DNA from 3 places in the Sporofaciens sp. JLR.KK001 genome. Region 1 is predicted to be linked to each of the others. Evidence: predicted binding sites of a transcription regulator. Region 1 holds the regulator's gene; each other region holds the start of a gene.
The links. Region 1 encodes Rex, which represses fermentation and respiration genes when NADH is low (regulators of the CRP and FNR family bind a similar motif). Its sites were predicted from a motif close to ATTGTTAANTANTTAACAAT; they were not measured.
Positions count from the first base shown of each region.

Region 1 (2,276 bases):
TTCCAACTGGAACGTTACCGTGAGATCCGCCTGAAAGGCTTCCCCCAGCACGCAGCCCGTATCCGCCGATATCCCCGACGGCAGGTCAACGGCGAATTTGACCGCCTTTGCTTCATTCATCTTCCTCAGCACATCTGCGTATTTCCCCGTGATCTTGCGGCAAAGACCCACACCAAAGACTGCGTCTATGATGATACTATATTCATCTTCTATATATTCGTTGCATATTTTGCCGCCGATTTCCTGAAACCATTCGATCTGCTGCCTTGTCTCCTGTGTACAATGGGATTCATCGCCTACAAAACAGACCCTTGCATGATATCCTTTTCGAAGGAGAAGCCTTGCGATCGCAAACCCGTCTCCTCCGTTATTCCCGGAACCGCACACAATACAGGCCTTCGTAAGATCGAACCTCTCTTCTTCCATCACCTCTACGCAGGCCCTGGCAGCGCGCTCCATCAACTTAAGCGACGGGATACCTGCCTTATGTATCGTATACTGGTCCGCCCTCTTCATCTGAGAGCCGTCTGCCAGATATCTCATCTCCCACACCTCCTGTCTCTTGCAGTAAAAAGGACGTGTAACCCTGCCTGCACGTACATGCTGTTATTACACGCCTTGATCCTTGCTATTATTTGTGTTCTTCGTTATACCGGCTGATCTTGTAGGATAGCTGCATCAAGCTCTCTGACAAGTGCACATTCTCAACAATAATGTGTTCAGGCAGGTTCAGATCTGTATGGGCAAAATTCCAGATAGCCCTCACACCGTTCTCTACCAGGATATTCGCCACCTCGATCGCCTTCTCCTTGGGTATGGTCAATGCCGCGATCTCTACTTCATTCTCACGCACAAACTCACCCAGCTCGTCTAACATCCTCACCGGAACACCTCGGATCGACACGCCCTGGAGCCTTGGGTTCACATCAAAGATCCCCTTCAGGATGAAGCCCCTCTTCTCAAATGCGGCGTAATTCGCCAACGCCTGCCCCAGATTACCAGCCCCGATGATGATCATGTGATGATCTTCTTCCAATCCTAAGATCTTGCCGATCTCTGTATATAAATACTTTACATTATATCCGTATCCCTGCTGCCCGAACCCTCCGAAATTATTAAGATCCTGCCGGATCTGGGATGCCGTCACCTTCATCCGCCTGCTCAGGTCGTTGGACGAGATACGCTCCACCCCATGTTCTAATAATTCCCCCAGATACCGGTAATATCTCGGCAGCCTGCGTATGACAGCCTGGGAAATCTCTCTTTCTTCCAAAACTACTCACCTTCCATTTCATATCTAAAATTCATTATATAGAATACCGGGATCAAAGTCAAACTTTTAGTTGTATTTTATTCTATTTTCGTTATAATGAAAACAAAAGCTAAAAGGAGGATATTATGATACTGGCATGTCATGGAATGAACAAATCCTTCGGCGACAACGTGATCGTTGCCGGAGGTTCCTTTCATATAGAAGACCACGAGAAAGCCGCCCTGGTCGGACCAAACGGCGCAGGGAAGACCACCCTTTTCAAGATGATCGTAGGGGAACTGCCCTCCGACGGCGGCGATATCACACTGACGCGCGGCAAGACTCTCGGCTACCTTGCGCAGCACCAGGAGATGGTAAGCGGCAATACGATCTACGAGGAGGTCAGGCTTGCCAAGGCAGATATCATCGCCATGGAGCAGCAGATCCGCACGATTGAGACGGAGCTTAAGCATCTTGAAGGAGATGCTCTGTCCGCACGCCTGAATACCTATCACCGCCTGACGGCGGCATTTGAACAGGAGAACGGATACGCCTGCGAGAGCGAGATCACCGGTGTATTGAAGGGGCTGGGATTTTGCGAGGATGATTTCTCCAAACCGGTAGATACCCTCTCCGGCGGTCAGAAGACCCGTGTCTCCCTGGGGAAGCTTCTTCTCACCAGACCGGATATCCTGCTTCTTGACGAGCCTACCAACCACCTGGACTTAAACTCCATCGCCTGGCTTGAGACCTATCTTCTGAACTATCCGGGTGCCGTGCTGATCGTATCCCATGACCGGTATTTCCTTGACCGCGTCGTCACCAAGGTCCTGGAGATCGAGATGGGGAAGCTTATGACTTATATGGGCAATTACAGCGAATACGCCGAGAAGAAGCGCCGGCTCAGGGAGGCGCAGCTTAAGGAATATCTGAACCAGCAGCAGGAGATCCGGCATCACGAGGCTGTGATCGAGAAGCTTCGGTCATTCAACAGGGAGAAGTCTATCAAACGGGCTGAGAGCCG
Region 1 is NZ_JAYMNO010000001.1:2,154,061-2,156,336, reverse strand. It holds partial or broken gene VSQ62_RS11320 (NAD(P)H-hydrate dehydratase) at 1-516, opposite strand, end outside; gene VSQ62_RS11315 (redox-sensing transcriptional repressor Rex) at 632-1,273, opposite strand; gene abc-f (ribosomal protection-like ABC-F family protein) at 1,399-2,276, shown strand, end outside.

Region 2 (2,276 bases), 520 kb from region 1:
ATTTTAAATCTAATTCTATCGCAGGGAGCCACTATCTGGACAGCTTTGGATTCACGGAGAGGGAAGTGGAGCAGATGCTTGAGGATACGGGGCAGTTGACACGGCTTTCAAGGATAAAACAGTGGTACGACGGATATCATTTTGGTAAGTATGATATCTATTGTCCGTGGGATGTGTCGAATTATGTGTCGGATGTATTGCGTGAACCAGACAAGATACTGGGGAATTACTGGAAGGATACGAGCCATAACAATATCATCAGGCAATTTGTCGGGAAGGACGGCATGGATGTCAATGATAAGTTTGAGAAACTGTTGTCAGGAGGAAGTATCAGATCAAGGCTAACGGAAGATTCTACTTACTGTTTTGAAAATGCTGCAGAAGAAGATTTTTGGAGTATTCTTTATTTTACTGGATATCTGACAATCGACAGGAGTAGAGGAAAAAGTGATAGCGGTGAAGTCATTCTTAAGATTCCCAATAAGGAGATAAAAACGATCTTTGGAGATACGATTGTGGAATGGTTTCAGGAGACAATTGGGATTAAGGCGGCAGAACGGAGAGAGATGTTTGCTGCCTGGTGGGATGGTGACGACAAAACGGTGGCGGATGCCGTTTCCATTATTCTGAATGATGCCATCAGTTATTACGATTATAAAGAAGATTACTATCATGCGTTTGTGGCGGGATTATTTTCAGGGGCAGGATATCTGGTCACTTTCAATGATGAAAATGGACTTGGCAGAGCAGATGTAGTTGTAAAAGACCGGAAGACCCGGAAGGTAATTATTGTTGAGGTAAAGCATTCTGATTCGGAAGATGAGATGGAGAAGGATTGCCGGAAAGCTTTGCAGCAGATTGATCTGAAAAAATACGCTTCCAGGTATCTGAACGGGTATAAGGCAGTACAGTGTTACGGAGCAGCATTTTTTCAGAAGAAATGTCTGATCCGGAAGGTTACAGTGCCGGGAGCGGGAAAAGGGTCGGTATTTAAGCTTGAGTAAGCTATGTGTTTCTTACTCAGGCTTATCTGGTAATTTTTTGTAATCAAGAACAATTTACAGAGCCCTGTGTGGCTGTATTATGCAGTTTATATAGGAAGATGATATCTTTTTGAACAAGTTACATAAAAATGGGAAAAGCACTTGAATTTTATTACCAGATTTAGTACAATTATTACCAGTTGAGGATTATTTAACAAAGTAACAGGTTAAAAGCTTCACGATCAAAGGACTGCGTAAACAGTTAATAAAACTTTAGGAGGAATTAATCATGGCAGTAAAAGTAGCGATCAATGGATTCGGACGTATCGGACGTCTTGCATTCAGACAGATGTTTGGGGCAGAAGGGTATGAGGTTGTAGCGATCAACGATCTGACATCACCTAAGATGCTTGCACATCTGTTAAAGTATGACTCTTCACAGGGCAGATACGCTTTATGCGACAAGGTAGAGGCAACAGAGGATTCTATCATTGTTGACGGCAAAGAGATTAAGATTTATGCAAAGGCTAACGCTGAAGAGCTTCCATGGGGAGACCTGAACGTAGACGTTGTTCTGGAGTGTACAGGTTTCTACACATCTAAAGAGAAAGCTTCCGCACATGTTAAGGCAGGTGCAAGAAAAGTTGTTATCTCCGCACCGGCAGGAAATGACCTTCCTACTATCGTTTACAATGTAAATCATGACAAATTGACAGCAGAGGATACCGTTATCTCCGCAGCTTCCTGTACAACAAACTGTCTGGCGCCAATGGCTAAGGCTCTGAATGATCTTGCAACGATCAAGTCTGGTATTATGTGCACGATCCACGCTTACACAGGTGATCAGATGACTCTTGACGGACCGCAGAGAAAGGGTGACTTGAGAAGATCACGTGCAGCAGCAGTGAATATCGTTCCTAACAGCACAGGTGCAGCTAAGGCTATCGGTCTTGTTATTCCTGAACTGAACGGCAAGCTGATCGGAGCTGCTCAGAGAATTCCTACACCTACAGGATCAACCACAATCCTGACAGCAGTTGTTGAAGGTAATGTAACAGTTGATCAGATCAACGAGGCTATGAAGGCTGCTTCTAACGAGTCCTTCGGATACAACACAGACGAGATCGTATCCAGCGATATCGTTGGTATGAGATATGGTTCATTGTTCGATGCTACACAGACAATGGTATGCCCGTTAGACAACGGAACAACAGAGGTTCAGGTTGTATCATGGTATGACAATGAGAATTCTTACACAAGCCAGATGGTAAGAACAATCAAATACTTCTCTGA
Region 2 is NZ_JAYMNO010000001.1:2,671,976-2,674,251, forward strand. It holds gene VSQ62_RS13720 (AAA family ATPase) at 1-1,004, shown strand, start outside; gene gap (type I glyceraldehyde-3-phosphate dehydrogenase) at 1,273-2,276, shown strand, end outside.
Region 2: gap (type I glyceraldehyde-3-phosphate dehydrogenase) is a predicted target of Rex. The motif match lies at 1,183-1,202, and genes of this name have one in related genera.

Region 3 (2,276 bases), 1.2 Mb from region 1:
GCCGAACTCTTCACAGTGGAATCCGCACAGAGCGCCGTATGGCTTCAAGATCTCTAACGCCTTACGGACATTACCCATGTTCACAGTCGGGAACAGGTTGCCGTTGGGACAGGTGAATCCCTTGAACGCCGCAACACCGCAGTTGTGCAGATCAACAAGGTCATTCATATTGTTCTTAACAGAACCCGGCTTATCGTCATAGTCGCCCACAAGTCCGCCCCACAGTGCATAATCGACTACAGAATGCTTGCTGATCCTGCCCATCTTAAGATCGAAGATCTCTTTATTCATCAGAGACGGATCGTTGTTGAGCGGCATATCGATCAATGTCGTACACCCCGCAACCGCCGCTGCGCGGGAACCTGTCTCGAAATCTTCCCTGTACTCGAACCCCGGCTCATTCAGATGCGCATGACAGTCGATGATACCCGGGAATACATAATTCCCCTCCGCATCGATCGTCTCCTTCGCCTCCGCCGGCGTTCCCGCTGCCAGAAACGCAGCATACTTACCGTCCTGGATCGCGATATCCGCCTCATAGATACGGTCCGGAGTCACAAGTCTGCCGTTTCGAATCACTAAATCATACATAACATACCTCCTAATAATAAAATTTACCGGTCAACCACATTTTAACTTCCTGTATACTATTTTAATCCAAAATGAGACAAATCACAATAGCGCAAAACATAGAATATTCTTCCTGGTTTTTGTGCGATTTTTACAAATTTTTCCATTTTAAACGTTAATTTATTATCATTATGCACTAAAATTTCAAACCAGATTTTAATCAACTGCCATTGTATTTTTCTGCATTCTCTGATACCATATATTAAAACGAATAAAATGCAGAAAAGGAGTGCCAACCCATGAAATACCAGATCACACAGCTATCCCACTATACCGAACAGATCCTAAGGAACCTTACATCCGGAACCGTCCATTCCGTATACCGCCGAACCATTAACCTGACAGACGGGAAGCAGATCCTATCCCTGCAGGCAGAGCATTCTCCCCTCTCCCCGATCAGCCTGATCCTCGCCCTCACTGCCGAAGAGATGGGCGGACTTGGCATCGCGCCCGGCGACGATGTACGGTTCAAAGAAGGCAGTCTTGAACTTCGGGGCGAAGCCTCTTATCATTTCACCTATGCAGATGCCAGGCGGTATGACCTTAAGCTTCCGGCGCCTCTTGATTCCCGCTCCCTCACGCTTCTTATCTCCGGTATCCGAAACGCGTTAGCCTTAACCGATACCAACGGGTTCGCCCTGTTATTCGGCAGCGCAGAAGCCCTGGAAGACGACCTGTCCCTGATGCTCCTTGCGGCAAAGAAACATCTCCTCCTCGCGGATGAACTATGCCGCCTTGGGGATTATCCGGAAGCCGCCCTCCGGCTCTCCCGTCTTCTTGGTCTTGGCATCGGCCTGACTCCCAGCGGAGATGATTTCCTGTGCGGCGTGCTGGCCGGGCTTCATATGACCGGGAATGACAGACACCCCTTCACGCAGCGGCTCAGATCAGAACTGGCAAACCGGCTGTCCGACACCATCGACTTAAGCGCCGCTTTCTTATCCTGCGCCTTAGACCTGCAGTTCAGTCTGGCAGTCAACCGCCTGTACCGGCTTCCTGACGCCTGCGAGATCCTCGCATCCTTCGAGGAGATCGGCCATTCCTCCGGCACCGACACTCTCTGCGGCATCCTCTTTAGCCTTACACATTTCCCAAAATAGCGAGAAGGGGAATCCCGACAATTCCCCCTCCGCACATCAAAACACAACCCCTTAGATCGCCAGATAATTCTCCAGGATATCCTTAAGGTCAGCCGTGATTCCGTAATCGGCAACGCCGAAGATCGCCGCATCCTCATCCGTGTTCACCGCCACGAATAACTTCGTATCTTTGATACCTTCCGTATGCTGGATCGCACCGGATACGCCGAAGGATATACAGATCTTCGGACGGATCGTAAGCCCGGTCTGGCCAATCTGATGATTGAACGGAATCATCTCAGAATCTACCATCGGCCTTGTTCCTCCGATAGCTCCGCCGACCTTCTCGGCGAATTTCTCAAGCAATGCAAAGTTATCATCCTCAAGAACACCCCTTCCGCCGACTACTACGACCTCTGCTCCAAGGATGCTTCCCGTCTCATTCTCCGCCTCTGCTTCCTCGATCACTTCGATTTTAGAATCACCAACCTTGATGTCCTCAAAATATTCAATCTTTGCCTGGCCGCCTGCCGCTTCTTCCTGCGGAACATACACACCCGGCCTTAC
Region 3 is NZ_JAYMNO010000001.1:3,350,316-3,352,591, forward strand. It holds gene allB (allantoinase AllB) at 1-591, opposite strand, end outside; gene VSQ62_RS17270 (oxamate carbamoyltransferase subunit AllH family protein) at 870-1,730, shown strand; gene VSQ62_RS17275 (electron transfer flavoprotein subunit alpha/FixB family protein) at 1,782-2,276, opposite strand, start outside.
Region 3: VSQ62_RS17270 (oxamate carbamoyltransferase subunit AllH family protein) is a predicted target of Rex. The motif match lies at 742-761, and genes of this name have one in related genera.